DNA from 2 places in the Macrococcus equipercicus genome. Region 2 is predicted to be linked to the other one. Evidence: predicted binding sites of a transcription regulator. Region 2 holds the regulator's gene; the other holds the start of a gene.
What was found. Region 2 encodes NrdR, which represses ribonucleotide reductase genes. Its sites were predicted from a motif close to AACACNATATATNGTGTT; they were not measured.

Region 1: a site for NrdR is predicted at 4,603-4,620, ahead of nrdI (class Ib ribonucleoside-diphosphate reductase assembly flavoprotein NrdI). Genes of this name have one in related genera too.

What each region holds. Positions count from the first base shown of each region.
Region 1 covers NZ_CP073809.1:535,423-543,945, reverse strand. The annotation lists gene KFV11_RS02850 (SDR family NAD(P)-dependent oxidoreductase) at 1-476, opposite strand, end outside; gene KFV11_RS02845 (FixH family protein) at 544-948, opposite strand; gene nrdF (class 1b ribonucleoside-diphosphate reductase subunit beta) at 1,090-2,076, opposite strand; gene nrdE (class 1b ribonucleoside-diphosphate reductase subunit alpha) at 2,098-4,203, opposite strand; gene nrdI (class Ib ribonucleoside-diphosphate reductase assembly flavoprotein NrdI) at 4,166-4,552, opposite strand; gene KFV11_RS02825 (DMT family transporter) at 4,908-5,768, shown strand; gene queF (preQ(1) synthase) at 5,765-6,262, shown strand; gene KFV11_RS02815 (peptide MFS transporter) at 6,350-7,861, shown strand; gene KFV11_RS02810 (peptide MFS transporter) at 7,962-8,523, shown strand, end outside.
Region 2 covers NZ_CP073809.1:1,454,592-1,463,114, forward strand. The annotation lists gene KFV11_RS07580 (amino acid permease) at 1-806, opposite strand, end outside; lysine riboswitch at 865-1,036, opposite strand; gene thrS (threonine--tRNA ligase) at 1,089-3,017, opposite strand; gene dnaI (primosomal protein DnaI) at 3,303-4,223, opposite strand; gene dnaB (replicative helicase loading/DNA remodeling protein DnaB) at 4,220-5,554, opposite strand; gene nrdR (transcriptional regulator NrdR) at 5,563-6,027, opposite strand; gene KFV11_RS07605 (GDSL-type esterase/lipase family protein) at 6,136-6,840, shown strand; gene KFV11_RS07610 (alpha/beta hydrolase) at 6,982-7,578, opposite strand; gene KFV11_RS07615 (ring-cleaving dioxygenase) at 7,584-8,523, opposite strand, start outside.

The DNA of each region.
Region 1 (8,523 bases), 920 kb from region 2:
TTAGAGGCACCGTACGGACTCAGGCCGAGGCCGATCATACTTGCAATGGATGACACATTGATGATGCTGCCTGCCTGCTGCTCTTTCATGACAAGAATTACTGTTCTCATACCAAGATAAGTCCCCCATACATTCGTGTCCATCACACGATGGAATTCATCGATGGTCGTGTGATGATAGGACTCCACATTGCCGATGATCCCTGCATTATTGATCAGCACATCAATGCGGCCGAAGTGCTCCTTTACTTCCGTGACAATACGCTGCCAGTCAATTTCTTTGGAAATATCATGAATCATCGTCATATGGTCTTTATCTGACACGTCACGCAGTTCCGTCTCCAGTGTTTCCAGCGCCTGCACATTAACATCGGTCGCAATCACAATAGCCCCTTCTTCTGCACATAACAGCGCTTCTCTTCTGCCTTGTCCCCCTGCCGCTCCAGTAATCAGCACAACTTTTTCAGTTAAACGCATCCAACCATCCTCTCTTTTTCTTTATTGTATCGTGTATTAATGTACAAAAAAAGAGGAATGCCTCCTCTTATTTGCTGACGACGATATCTGCGTCAGGCATTGTATGCTGATTTTTAGCAGTCACATGACTGATAACCCTATATTTTCCTGGTTCGTTGAACGTGTAGTCAAGCGTATAAACACCGTCTTCTCCGTGTTCTACTTTTTCTTTGACAGATGACTTCGCATTGTTATCTTTAATAATCTCAAACATCACTTCATCTGCTTTATCGACGCTCTCTTTGCCGTAGGTGACTTTCGCTTTCAAGCTTATTTTATCACCTGCTGAGGCGCTCTTCGGTACAGTCAGTGCAACTTTAAGCGGCTCCAGTTTATCATTTGTCGCTGTCGAACCGTGTCCTGCATGACCTTGTTCATTGCTGCACGCAGTTAAAAATAATAAGGCGCCTGCTGTTAATAGAAATTTTTTCATAAGTCATCTCCTTTGAACATTATCTTCTTCTATTATGAAAATAACTGAGCTCATATACAATGACCAAATGATGACAATTTCTATTGAACCAGTAAAAAAGCCCTGACTGATAGTCAGGGCGATGAATACGATAGGACTTTACTACGCTTGCGCCACTTTCTCGTCATCGAAGATAAAGTCTTCATCTTTCAATGCTTCAACATTCAAGGCGATGACGTAGCCATCTCCTTTGACGCTGAAGAAGTCATGGTTTTTTGTACTTGTATTCAGCGCGTTCTCAATGATCGGATTGAAGCCGCGTTCTTCGAAGTACGGCTCAAAGCCGAGATTTGCCAGTGCTTTGTTGGCATTGTAAGCGACATAGTTCATCACATCATCAGTCAGCCCGATATTGTCATACAGCTTCTTCGTATAGCGCTCTTCATTTTCAAACAATGCAATCAGCAACTGATACATTTCCCGGTCCGCTTTCGTTTTCTCATCATCAGACAGCTCGTTACGCAGACTCTGTGCATCAAGACCTGTAAAGACCCCGTGAATGCTTTCATCAAGCAGAATTTTACGGATGATTTCACCTGATGTGGTCATGCGGCCCTGTCCTGCCAGATAAAGCGGATAGTAAAAGCCTGAGTAGAACAAGAATGATTCGAGGAACACACTTGCGACGCGTGCCATATACTGGTCATAGATCGATGCTTCCGGCTGCCATAATCTATGATAGCGCGCTAAAATAATATCGGATTTGAGTTTCAGTTCCGGCTGCTCCACGACCCAGACATCGAGCAGTTCATTTGTTTCCTGTGATGACAGCAGCGTCGTAAAAATATGTGAATAGCTTTTGGCATGAATCTGCTCCATCATCGCCATGAACGAGTAAACGGCCTTTTTGCGGAGGTCTTTTGTGTGCAGCATGATGAGCGGCATGCCGTCATCTGCCTGATGTGTGTCGAGACCGGTCAGTCCAGACAGCACTTTCTTGAATGTATCCTGTTCATCAGGCGTTAATTCTTTCCAGCTCGCAATATCTTTTGACACTTTGAATTCTGATTCCACCCACATTTGTGAAATGTTCTGACGCCAGAACATATTAGTCATGTCTTCCTGCGTGTTCCAGTTGACTGCTTTCATAGTAACCCTCTTTTCTTTAACTTATACCGCACAGCTCGTACATTCTTCTACACTTAACAGCTTGTTCCTTGTATAGTAAAGTGATTTCAATCCTTTATGATGCGCATACACATAAAGCCTTGATAATTCTCTCGTTGAAATCTCTGAATTGACGAACAGAATTGTTGAGATCCCTTGATCGACATGTTCCTGAATCGTCGCGATCAAATCAATCAGCTTCATCTGATTTGTCGTGAACGCTGATTTATAGAACCACATCGTTTCAGGCGATAAAAACGGCATCGGATAGAATGTTTCAGCGTTGCCGTATGTTCGTCGCTCAATCTGGTCAACTATCGGCATCACTGAACTTGTCGCATTCTGCACATAGGAAATACTCTGTGTCGGTGCGATGGCAAGGCGGTACGCATGGAACAGTCCATGCTGTTTCACCTGGTCACGCAGTTCAGCCCAGTCCGCTTCAGTCGGCACTTTAATACCATCGAATAATGCACTCACTTTCTCGAACTTCGGTGCATAGCTGTTTGACACATATTTATCAAAGTATGTCCCTGACGCATAGTCAGACTTTTCAAAGTCAGCGTAACATTCGCCGCGTTCTTTAGCGATCTCCATCGAACGTTCAATCGAATAGAAGTTCATCATCATGAAGAATGTATTGGCGAAATCTTTTGCTTCTTCTGATTCATAGGCAATCTTGTTTTTAGCGAGGAAGCCGTGGAGGTTCATCACACCGAGTCCTACAGAATGAAGTTCGCGATTCGCTTTAGCGACACCCGGCGCATTTTTGATATCTGCTTCGTCGCTCACCGTCGTCAGTGCATCCATTCCGATATGAACAGATTCTTTCACTTTTTTGGATTCCATCACATTGACAATATTCAACGACCCTAAGTTACATGAAATATCACGCTTAATGTCGTCTTCTGTACCGTAATCGTTGATGACCGATGTCTCCTGCAGCTGGAAAATCTCTGTGCAGAGGTTACTCATCTTGATCTGACCGATATTGCTGTTCGCATGCACTTTGTTGGCATTGTCTTTGAACATTAAATAAGGATAGCCTGACTGCAGCTGCGTCTGTGCAATAGTATTCAGCATTTCACGCGCGTCTTTTGATTTTTTGATAATATTCGGATTTTCGACGAGCTGGTCATACATTTCATCCAGATTGATGTCATCCAGTGTCTGACCGTATTCCTGCTCGACTGTATGCGGTGCAAACATAAAGAAGTCTTTACCATCACGTGCCAGCTCAAAGAATTTTGATGGCACAATCAGGCCGGTAGAAATCGTAGAAAGACGCAGGTCTTCATCGGCATTCACTTTTTTAGTATCAAGGAATTCAAGGACGTCATAGTGGAAGATATTCAAGTACACGGCACCAGCACCGGGACGCTGACCGAGCTGATCGGCATAACCGAACCCGCCTTCCAGTGCTTTAGCGACCGGCAGCACACCTTTTGCGACACCTTTAATGCCTTTAATCGCTTCCCCGCGGGCACGCAGCTTCGATAAGTTGATCGCGACGCCGCCACCAATCTTAGACAGCTGCTTCGCTGTGGAATCGATGTAGTTGATGGAGTTCAGACTGTCGTCAACTTCCAGCAGGAAACAAGAGACAAGTTCACCGCGGCGGGCACGGCCGGCATTCAGAAACGTCGGTGTCGCCGGCTGATAACGCTGCTCAACCATCGCATTGACCAGTTCCATCGCCTGTGCTTTATCACCTTTCGCTAAATACAGGCTGACGATGATCACATGCTGCTTGTAATCCTCCAAGTACTGCTTTTTATCATTAGTCTTCATCGCATAATCTTTGAAGAACTTACTTGCTGACATATAACTTGCAAAAGTAAAAGGCAGCGTTTCAGTGTAGTTGATAATATCCAGCAAGTCTTCTTCAGTGTACTGTTCGAACAAATTGTAGTAGAAGTTGTTATCTACAAGATAATGCAGGCGTTCCAGCGGAGAATCAAAATGAATCGTCTTATCGTTCACTTCTTCGAGGTAGACAAGCAGAGCCTCCTGATCTTTAGCAAGATCAAAGAATCCATCTTCACGGCGTTTTGTCACCTGGTTGTTCAGTTCAATATGATTGTACTTTTTTTCGTCTAGAATCTTCATCTAAATCCGCCACCTTTTTCTTGAATAGTATAGAATCCCCTTCATTGCCATGCAGCTCGAACTTCATGAGCAGCGGTACGTTGTACTGCGCTGCTATCGTATCACCGGCCCGGGCAAAGTTTTGGCCGAAATTTTTGTTGCCGCTTGCAGCAACGCCCCTCAAATACGAATGATGCTTCATTAAAAAATCAGCAACCGGCTGCGGTACTTCTCCGAAACCAAATGTTCCTGTCACTAAAATATAAGGTTCACAGACATCGCCGACGTCAGTCAGAGGGACTGCATCGACGCCTGCTCTATTGAGAAACCTTGTAATATTTCCTGTTAATGAGTAATAAATAATCTTCATAGTCATCACTCCGATATGTATCACACACTTTTGCGGCTAATACAATGAATAACACTATATATAGTGTTAGCTATCAAATACAACCACAATATATACGAAGTATTATAGCACGTTTGTTCCCCGTTTCAATCTATCATAACCTAAATTTTATAAATTATTAGGCTTGACTTTCTATAATTTTCGTCAATCCATTGCCCCATGTGACTTTGCAAATTTCATTAAATTTTTGTGACTTCAGAAAATATATTTACTCTGAGAGTTTCTCGTTTCAATCTAATATTTCTAGTTTAGCCGAAAGTTTTTGTGATAGAATAAGAGGTAAATTTTCTGAAACTGTAAGTATAAGGAGAAAACTATGAATAATCAACAGAAGGGCATCATGTGGCTGCTGATCGCCTCGCTCGGTTTCAGTCTGATGGGAGCATTTGTCAAACTGTCCGGTGAGCTGCCGGTCATGCAGAAGTCGCTATTCCGCAACTTAGTCGGCATGATTATTCCGCTGTATTTTGTCATCAAGCATCATGAACGTCTGTTTGGCAGCCTGAACAATCAGCCGCTGCTTATGGCGAGAAGTATATTCGGGCTTGTCGGCGTGCTCCTGAACTACTATACGATTGACCGCATGTTACTTAGTGATGCGGATATGCTGAATAAACTGAGTCCTTTCTTTACCATTATATTATGCGCTGTATTTCTGAAGGAACGCATTCAGAAGTATCAGGCGGCGGCTATCATTGTCGCGTTTGCCGGGACACTGTTCATCATTAAACCGACTTTTTCCAGCGATATTTCAGTTTCTTTCATCGGAATACTCGGGGCGCTGTTTGCCGGCCTTGCTTATACGACGCTTAGAGTGCTCGGTCCTAAAGAGAAATTTTATACGACAGTCTTTTATTTTTCATTTTTTTCAACTATCGTACTAGTGCCGTTTGTCATCACTCATTATGAACCGATGACGATGACACAGCTTGTTTATTTGCTGCTGTCAGGTATCTTTGCGACTATGGGGCAGTTCGGCATTACAATCGCCTATCAGTTTGCACCGGCGAAAGATATTTCCATCTTTTTCTATGCAACCGTATTGTTCAGTGCTCTTATTGGATTTCTTATGTTCCACCAGCATCCGGATATCTTCAGCTATATCGGTTATATCATTATTTTCAGTGCGAGTTACTACATGTTTCAGAAAACAAAAACTAAAGGAGACTTATCATGACAGGAAGAACAAACGACGAACTAAAAGATATTACATTGCTCGGCAATCAGAATAACGTCTATGAATACAGTTACGATCCGGATGTCCTAGAATCATTTGATAATAAACATCAAGGACGTGACTACTTTGTTAAATTCAACTGCCCGGAATTCACCAGTCTCTGCCCGATTACCGGCCAGCCTGACTTTGCGACGATTTACATCAGCTACATCCCAAACGTTAAGATGGTCGAATCTAAATCATTGAAGCTTTATTTATTCAGCTTCAGAAACCACGGTGACTTCCATGAGGACTGCATGAATATCATCATGAATGATCTGATTAAGTTAATGGACCCCCACTATATCGAAGTATGGGGTAAATTCACACCGCGCGGCGGAATTTCCATCGACCCTTATACGAACTACGGCAGGCCTGACACGAAATACGAGGAGATGGCTTCCTACCGACTGATGAATCACGACCTCTATCCGGAAACGATTACAAACCGGTAATATTACTCTTAAACGAAGTTGTCTAAAAAATCTAAAAAGAGTAGAATAGTTACGTTGTTACTTATTTAATTGAAAAGAGGTATTATCATGTCAGCTCGTCACACGCGTGAGGAAGTCGTCAACAGTATGCCGAGAACCGGCTTCTTCGGACATCCAAGAGGACTTATCACTTTAATGCTTACAGAATTCTGGGAGCGCTTCAGCTATTACGGCATGAAAGCCATTCTCGTCTTCTATCTTTATTACAGCGTCGCTAAAGGCGGTTTCGGAATTGAGGAAGGTTTTGCGCTTCAAATCGTTTCAATTTACGGTGCATTAATTTATATGAGCGGTATTATCGGCGGCTGGATTGCTGACCGGTTACTTGGTACAAGACATTCAATCACTATCGGTGCCGTGCTGATTATGATCGGTCATATTCTGCTGTCACTGCCGAATAACTTTACACTGATGCTCGTCGCCCTGTTATTCATTATATTGGGGACCGGGTTGCTGAAACCTAATATTTCATCAACAGTCGGAGAGCTCTATCATAAGAATGACAGTCGTGTTGATGCAGCCTTCACTTTATTCGTTATGTCTATTAACCTCGGTGCTTTTCTGGCGCCGCTTGTCGTCGGTTCATTGCAGATGAACATCGGTTTCCATGCCGGCTTTGCGGCAGCAGCAATTGGTATGTTCTTCAGCCTTATTGCTTTTGTCATCATGTCAAAGCGCTCACTTGGTCTTGCCGGACTAGATGTACCGAATCCGATTACACCGGAAGAACGCAAGAAGACCATCACATACCTGCTTGTTATCGTTCTGGTCTTTGCGCTTTACTTCGTCTACCTGGCATGGCGCGGACAGCTTGATCTGCCGCACTTCGCCAATATGATTACATTTCTCGGCGTCGTCCTGCCGGTCATCTACTTCACTCTGATGATCATATCACCTAAAACATCAAGCGTCGAAAAATCGCGTGTCACAGCTTACATCCCGCTGTTTTTAGCTGCTGTTGTGTTCTGGATGATTCAGGAGCAGGGTTCAACCGTTCTTGCTAATTTTTCTGATAAGAAGACACAGCTTGATTTGAACGTCCTGACAAATGGCGCTATCGATTTTCGTATTCCGGCTGCATGGTTCCAGTCACTCAATCCATTGTTTATCGTCACACTAGCACCTTTATTCTCGATTCTCTGGACTAAACTCGGTAAACGCAATCCATCAACAGTCGTTAAGTTTGCGATTGCACTCATTCTTGCCGGTTTAAGCTTTATGATTATGATTATGCCGCTTCAAAGTGGTGTTCAGCTGATTAATCCATTATGGCTTGTTCTCAGCTTCCTGCTCGTCACACTTGCGGAGCTCTGCTTATCACCGACGGGTCTGTCAACAACGACTAAACTTGCGCCTGAAGCATTTACAGCACAGATGATGAGTATCTGGTTCCTGTCCAATACGATGGCGCAAGGATTAAATGCACAGCTGGTGAATGTCTATACATCTGTTAGTCCTGTCCGTTACTTCGGAATATTCGGAGGCATCGCTATCGGACTAGGAATAATATTATTCTTCGTATCACCATTCATCAAAAAATTGATGCATGGCATTCATTAACCACTACAAGGAGCAGAATATTATATATTCTGTTCTTTTAATTTTCATAACATTCTAACTTTTAAAGGAGAGATTTATTTTGGCTTATACAAGAAAAGAGATGGTGGACAGCGTACCGCATGCCGGTTTCTTCGGCCATCCGAAAGGGCTTGGCATACTGTTCTTCGTTGAGTTCTGGGAACGCTTCAGTTATTACGGGATGCGTGCTATCCTCGTTTACTATATGTATGATAAAGTGATCAACGGCGGCCTTGGGATGGACCAGACGACCGCTGCCAGTGTCGCATCGATGTACGGCGCACTGATCTTTATGACTGGTATTATCGGCGGCTGGCTGGCTGACCGTGTCATCGGCTCAAGAAAGTCACTGCTCATCGGCGCACTGCTCATTATGGGCGGCCATATCGCGATGAGTCTGCCGTTCGGTGTACCAGCATTTTTAGCGTCCATGCTGCTGATCATCGTCGGGTCCGGACTGATGAAACCGAATATTTCGAATGTCGTCGGCGGTCTCTATGACAAGAATGACAGCAGAATGGATGCAGGCTTCGTCATCTTCTATATGTCTGTCAATATGGGTGCGTTGTTGTCACCATTCATCGTCGGCGCACTGCAGAAGAACTATAATTATCATCTCGGCTTTCTTGCAGCGGCTATCGGTA
Region 2 (8,523 bases):
TTCGGGTTGGTGTAAGGGATGATCAGACCGATGATCAGAATCGCGAGAATATAGAAAATCAGAATACGCCAGAACACCTGGTTGATCGCCTTCGGAATAGTTTTCTCCGGCTCTTCTGATTCACCGGCCGTGATGCCGACAAGCTCTGTCCCCTGGAAGCTGAATCCTGCCACAAGGAATACGCCGAGAATGGTCAGGAACGACTGCGTCATATTCTGTCCGAGAAACGGCGCATCTCCCGCTGTAAAGTTTGAGAAGCCGATATACTCGCCGCCGAGAATACCGAAGATCGTCAAGAGGCCGATTCCGATGAATAAAATAACTGTCACTACTTTGACGAGGGCGAACCAGTATTCGCTCTCGCCGTACACTTTCACGCTGAGTGTATTCAGACCGAAAATTATCGCAAGGAACACAAGGCTCCATGCCCATGCCGGCATGAAGTCAAAGACACTCCAGTACTTGATGACGGAACTTGCGATACTGACATCAGCGGCGACCGTGATCACCCAGTTGAACCAGTAGTTCCAGCCGAGGGCAAAGCCGAGGGACGGATCAACAAAGCGCGTTGCATAAGTTGAGAATGACCCTGAAATCGGCAGGTAGGTCGCCATCTCACCAAGACTTGTCATCAGGAAGAAGACCATAAGACCGATGACGGCGAATGCAAGCAGCGCACCGCCTGGACCTGCTTCCCTTATAGCACCGCCTGAGGTCATAAACAGGCCGGTGCCGATACAGCCGCCGATTGCGATCATCGAGATATGCCGGGGCTTTAATTTACGTTGTACTTCTGTATTACTCATATGTCACCTCTCGTCACACAAAAAGAGGTGCACATCCATAGATGCACACCAATATATTGGTTTAAGTAGCGCATCACGGATGTGACAGTCTGACATATCTTCTACGTCAGCCCAGCAGCTCCTTGTTATCATCAGGAGTCACTTCGGCAATGTCACCTTTCGTCCTGCGTCATTTACGTGATACCGTATCTGCAGAGTTACTCATCTTCATTGCAACCTCTACCTCTTTTTGAGGAATATTATATTTTGTTCTACTATACCGTATTAATTACGGTTTCACAACTATTTTTTCAGGCGGATTTCGTCGATGAGCTGCCAGATGAATTCATCGCGCTCCATCGTCAATGATTCTTTCTTGCCGTACTGACGGACATTGACTTCATTATTCTCCACTTCTTTATCGCCGACAACCACCTGATAAGGCACTTTGTTCATCTGCGCCTCACGAATCTTGTAGCCCATCTTCTCCTCACGGTCATCGATATGACAGCGCACGCCCTGTGACTTCAGTTCGTCATACAGCGCTCTCGCATAGTCGTAATGCACTTCGTTCGATACCGGGATGATCTCCAGCTGATTCGGCGCAAGCCAAGTTGGATAAGCGCCTTTATATTCCTCAGTCAGGAAGGCAACGAAGCGTTCCATCGTTGAGATAACACCGCGGTGGATGACGACCGGGCGATGTTCAGCCCCGTCGCTGCCGACATAAGTCAGGTCAAAGCGTTCAGGCAGCAGGAAGTCAAGCTGTACAGTCGATAATGTCTCTTCCTTGCCGAGTGCTGTCTTCACCTGCACATCAAGCTTCGGACCGTAGAATGCCGCTTCACCCGGCGCTTCCTCATAATCAAGTCCCATCTCATCCACTGCTTCTTTCAGCATGCGCTGTGCACGTTCCCACATCTCATCATCCTGGAAGTATTTCTCTGTGTCTTCCGGATCGCGGTAAGACAGGCGGAACTTATAGTCCTTGAACTTGAAGTCTTCATAGACATCAATGACGAGCTGCACGACACGCTTGAACTCATCCTTGATCTGATCCGGACGGACGAAGATATGGGCATCATTCAAAGTCATGCCGCGGACACGCTGCAGCCCTGATACAGCGCCGCTTGCTTCGTAACGGTGCATTGTACCAAGTTCTGCGATACGGATCGGCAGTTCACGGTAGCTGTGCTTCGCGTTTTTGTAGATCATCATATGGTGCGGACAGTTCATCGGACGCAGCACGAGTGACTCGTTATCCATCTCCATCACAGGGAACATATCTTCCTGGTAGTGATCCCAGTGACCGGACGTCTTATACAGATCGACTGACCCCATGACCGGTGTGTATACGTGGTCATAGCCGAGTGCGACTTCTTTGTCGACGATATAACGTTCCAGCTCGCGGCGGATCGTTGCACCATTCGGCAGCCAGAGCGGCAGACCGGCACCGATCAATGGGTTAGTCGCGAATAAATTCAGCTCTTTACCGATCTTGCGGTGGTCGCGCTCTTTGCGTTCCTCAAGAACCTGCAGATGTGCTTTCAGTGCTTTCTTGTCAAAGAAGGCAGTGCCGTAAATACGCTGCAGCATCTTGTTGTTCGCGTCACCGCGCCAGTAAGCGCCTGCAGTAGATAACAATTTGAACTCCTTGATCTTCGCTGTTGACGGTACATGGACACCGCGGCACAGGTCAGTGAATTCACCTTGAGAATATAATGTCACGTTCTCGTCTGCTGGAATCGCATCGATCAGTTCCTGTTTGTACGGATCATCTTTGAACACTTCTTTCGCCTCGTCACGTGAGACGACGCGGCGTTCAATCGCGATGTTCTCTCCGACAATTTGACGCATCGTCTTCTCGATATCCGCTAAATCTTCACTCGAAACTTTATGGTCAGTATCAAAGTCATAGTAGAAGCCTTCCTCAATGACCGGCCCGACACCAAAATGGACATTGCCATAGAGACGCTTCAGGGCCTGTGCCATCAGATGAGCCGTTGAATGGCGAAGGACTTCGATACCTTCTTTAGATTCCGGTGTAATGATTTCGATATCGCCGTCAGTCTCAAGCTGTGTGGACAGGTCCACCAGCTGACCATTGAACTTACCGGCCAGTGCCTTCTTCTTCAGCCCCGGACTGATTGAACCTGCGATCTCTTCTGTTGTCACACCGCTGTCAAACACTTTCTCATTACCGTCCGGAAATTTAATATTGATTTCGCTCATCATGAACACTCCTTTAAATGATTGATTATTTATGAATACAAAAAGACCCCATCCCAAAAGGGACGGAGTCTTCCGTGGTACCACCCTAATCGCCTTGCGGCAACTCTGCATAAGATAACGGTCTTGAGCCGGGCATCGTTTAAATGCCAATAGAAAAAGGGAGTAATGATGCTGCGCTCAGCCGGACTCACACCATCCTCCGGCTCGCTTGATAAGACATCAGCATCATCTTGTCCTCTTATTGTTAAATATTATAGTTCTATTATACACTGACTATTCTATTTTTCAAGAACGGCGATAATTTTTTCCGGACAGCTGATAAGGATCGCTCAGCGCATGAATCCGCTCCATCATCCGGAGCGCCTTTGTCTGCTCGACACCGTTCCTTGTGTTGGAGAAATGATGTTCAAGTTCATCCAGGTTGAAGTTCGACGAAAAGAACGTCGGCAGCTGGTTCATCATACGGTGATGCAGCAGCGGGCCGAGCACTTCATCGCGGACCCACGGCGTCAAATCTTCCGCGCCGATGTCATCGAGCATGAGCACCGGGCTTTTTCTGACACGGTCAAGCTTCTGCTCAAATGTATTGTCACTGAAGCCTGATTTCAGCTCGCGGATGAATTCAGGCACGTAGAAGATTGTCGTATACACATGCTTCTCTTTCAGCTGGTTGGCTATCGCTCCTAGAATGAAAGACTTGCCGGTGCCGAAGCTGCCGTGGATATACATGCCTTTCGCGGGCCTGCCTGCCGCGATATCGTTGCAGATCTGCATCGCCTGTCTGACGATGTTCAGCCGTTCAGTCGTCTCAAGGTCGACCGCATTGATTTTGGCGTTCAATATTTCATAAGGGACGTGCATCGCTGTCACATATTCCTTCATCTTCACTTCTTCTTCGTGGACTTTCTTGTTCGGACATGGTGTATAAGCGATTCTGATACGCTTGTCTTCGACATAAAGAACAGGCGTATGACCTTTGACGAAGTTGATGCACGTGCCATAGCTCTCACAGCGGTCGCACATTTTGGACTGGTCCTTATATTCCTGAAGGATTGATAAGTCCTTATCGATCATCTCGTCCGTCACGTCCGGATGCTCCATTAGAAACGCTCTGATTTCCGCATGGTTCAGCGTCTCCTCTTTCACTTTTGCAATACGTGCTTCGATACCCGGATTGTCTCTTAAAAATGCGCTGAATGGCTTCATCGTTCATCCTCCTTCCAGAAGTTTTTCAGTTCTTCTTCCAGCTTGCGCTTCTCTGCTTCAAGCGCCTGGTCTGTCTCTACTGCGACCGGTGCACTTCCTTCTTTCATCTGACTGACCCAGGCCGGCGTCTTCTCATACGACGGGCGCGTGCGTCTCGGCTTCTGCTCTGATTGACGTTCCGCCTGCTGTTTCTGCAGCTTCTTCACATGATCGTACGCCTGCCTGCTTGATTCGAACTTCAGCTTCTTCCAGTTCGAGGCAATTTCTTCGATGTAACTTTGCGGCAGCTGCATATCATGAGTAAACATCACATACTGCAGCAAAATATTGATGACACCAAACGGCAGCTTCTCCCGTTCCACGATCGACTCGATCATGCGCTTCTGTCTAGCTGTCGGCTCCGACTTGCTGGTCGATGCGAGCATCGCGACCGGACTTGTCGTGTCCATCATCTCAAACCATGACAGCTGTGTCTTATCCTCTACTTCATCAGGCTGCCGTGCTTCAGTGAGCGCAGGCAGGTTGCCTTCGTGCTCCAGCTGATAGAAATCACGGGCGTTTTTCCGCAGTTCTTCATGGGAAATCGTCTGGTCGGCGCTTAACGAGCGGAGAATGATGCGCCGCATCTCTGTCGGCGCGATATCATACAGCACAGACAGCTGGGTGATTAAATCACGCGTTGCTTTCGGCAGCTGTTCCCGCGTAATCAGATTCTGGTTGAGCAGCATTTCGAGCAGGTCGAAGTCGAACGTCTGCTGATGGACCGGGATGCCTAATGAGTCATTCGTCTTGATGATCGTCTCATTGCCTTTGAAAATCCCGGCATCCGGCTCTTTCGGTGTCCCGAAGACATCCATGTAGTTTTTGGAGACATCGCGGTAATCCGTTAAGTCGATCGTATCCGTGCAGAAATGCTTTTTCAGCTGGTGGAACCGCTCTTTGCCGACGACTTGAAACAGAAAGACCGACAGCATCGGATCGTTGAAAAACTGGGCAGGCATGACCGGGCTGATCAGCTTATAGACAAAGCACTGCGCTTCCCCGGTCTTCAAAAACGTCTTCAGCAGCCCGATAGCTTCCAGCCGTTCACGCAGCTGTTCAAAATGGCTTAAGTTCATCTTCAGTTCGTTCAATATTAAATAATGGGTCTCCGGTTCTGACACTTGCCGTCCATTGATGAACTGGCTTAAATACTGATAGACCGCTATACTTTCAAGGCCGATCAGCGGAATGTACAGCCGCTTCAGCACATCTTCTGACAGCGGTGACTGCACATAGTTTGTATGGACGATAAATGAATCAGCCGGTCTTAACCCGGAAAAATAATGCACATCAACACCTACTTCTTGTCTTTATCATTTAATATCCCCTGCATAGTGCTCAGCAGCTGATCCACATCTTTGAACTCCTTGTAAACCGATGCGAAACGAACATAAGATACTTGGTCAAGCTTCATCAGCTCATCCATGACCCGTTCCCCGATATCGACAGAAGATATTTCGTTCTTCCCGCTTTCACGCAGCTGAAATTCAATTTCGTTCGTGATTTTTTCCAGGTCGTCAAACGCAACCGGCCGCTTTTCGCTCGCTCTGACAAGGCCGCCGAGCACTTTGTCACGGTTGAATGCCTGTCTTGTGCCGTCTTTCTTGACGACAATCAAAGGCGCGAGTTCAATCCGTTCAAACGTCGTGAACCGTGCACCACACTGCTCGCACTCACGGCGCCGTCTAATAGCGGTCAAGTCATCTGCATGTCTGGAATCCACAACTTTGGACTGATTATAACTGCATTTCGGACATCTCAAGACATTCACCTCATTCATTGTTATCATCTTATTATACATGATTCACGAACAGTTAAAAACCGTTATAACAACATTAAACGGGGTATAAATGACCAAGGAGGCATCCATATGAGACCTGAACTACTGGAACTTGAGAAATTTGAAGAAGGCAACCCCGTCAACAAAGAGCGGGATAAATTCAACAGAAGAAATGAGGCACTGCTCTATCATAACGACCCGGTCGGCGTGCTGTTCATCGGCGACTCCATCACCGCCTACTGGGACCTTGACAGCTACTTTGAACTGACTAACGGCAAACGGATCATCAACCGCGGTATTTCCAACGACCGGTCGATGTACTTGAAGCGCCGCTTTCAGGCAGATGCCCTGCAGCTGAAGCCGGACTACATCATCCTCTCCATCGGGGTGAACAACACGAAGGACCTCGACCAGCAGCTCGACCAGGAAACAAGCGACCAGCTCGTGCTGCAGATTACACAGGATATTAAAGACATGGTCAGCATGGCAGAGACACAGCACATTCCGATGGCCATCACTTCTGTGACAGCGACCAACCGCAGGCACTTGAAGTCATTCGAGCTGCGGGCTGCAACAATCAAGCGCATCAATGACGAGTTACAGCAGTTCGCACAGCGTCAACGTATTCCATATATCGACTATTACTCGCGTATGACACTGACCGGTGACGTCGACTGTCTCAATCCGGAGCTCTCAGACGACGGCCTGCATCCGCATGTGCTCGGCTATGACATTATGGCACAGACCGTCGTTGACACATTAACAGACGTGCCGCTCAAACTAAAACATCCGTAAAGAGGTGTGCCATAGAATCTCTGTTAGAAGGAATCGCCGCTATGCACTGCTAAGCTCATCGGGACTGAACAAGCACAGAAAAAACCATCCGCCAGATTAAGCCGGATGGTTTATTTTGTCATACCTATGTTCTGTTTGTCTTTACAGCTGCTGATACCACGCTGCCGCCCGCCGCACTTCTTCCTGAGTCAAAGAATGGCCGTGGTGATGCCAGAATAATTCCACTGCCGCTCCTGCTGTTCTTAACGCTTCTGCCAGCTCTTCAGTCTGCTCCGGCGTACAGATGGGGTCGTTTGTCCCTGCACCAATGAAGACATGGATGCCCGACAAGTCCGGCAGCTCGATGTTACGGAGCGGCACCATCGGATGAAACAAAATCGCATGACTTAATGCCTCCTGGTCATGATACAAGAGACTTGCTGCAATATTTGCACCATTGGAATAGCCGACCGCTATGACTTTATCCCGCTTCAAGTCGTTTGCCTCTGCTGCTTCATCGATGAACGCCTTCAGTTCATGCGTCCGCTCCACTAAATCTTCTTCATCAAACACACCTTCAGCGAGCCTTCTGAAAAATCTCGGCATGCCGTTTTCACTGACATTCCCTCTGACACTGAGGACATTGGCAGCCGGGTCAATCAATGCGGCGAGAGGCAGTAGATCATACACATTGCCGCCTGTGCCGTGCAGCAGCAGCAATGTGTTATCCGTTGTTCCCTTGTTCATGATATGATTCATATGCGTCATCTCCCTTTCACGCTTCTCACTGTATCAATCGGTCTGACCTGCGCTTCAATCACTGCGCGTTGTGATTCAAGAAACGGTGGCAGCGACAGTTTCTCACCAAGCGTTTCGTACGGTTCGTCACCCATGAAGCCGGGGCCGTCCGTCGCAATCTCAAATAATAAAGGTGCCGCGAGTCTTGCATACAGCGATTTGAAGAAGAAGCGGTCCACATAGCCTGAGTTCGGCAGACCAAATTCCTGCAGTCTGTCGATCCATTCATTCAGACCGGCTTCATCCGGCACTCTAAATGCGACATGGTGAACCGTACCATAGCCCTGCTGAGCAGAGCTGCTCTCTGCGTCATCAATGATGATAACCGATGCACCGTTCCCGCCCTCAGCTGTCTCAAAGAGATGCGCCTGACCTTCACTCGCCGTCTCCTCAAATAAATAGACCTGCTCAAAAGCTGCTTTGAAAGCCGTGAACTGGCTGACTGCTATAATGACCGGCCCTAAACCGTAAATACCGTAGCGCTCAGGTACCGGCCCATTTTTCCACGGCTCACCGGGAGCTGTGCCGCGGTCATGCTCATCCGAAATAATCTGATAGCGCTGACCGTCAAAATCTTCAAAAGGCAGCACTTTGCGGCCAAACTGCTCTTTAATTCCTTCGTGCTTGACGTCAAACGTTTCAAACCGCTTTAAGTAGTAATCGACTGCTTCATCATCCGGCACCCGGAACGATGTCCGTGAAATTTCATTTGTGCCGTGGACGCCCTGTGGTATACCCGCAAAGTCAAAGAATGTCATATCCGTCCCTGCGTTTCCTTGATCATCGGCAAAGAACAGATGATACGTCTGAATATCATCTTGATTGACTGTCTTTTTGACAAGGCGCATCCCTAAAATATCGTTGAAGAACCGGTAGATTTTCTCGGCACTGCTTGTTATTGCTGTC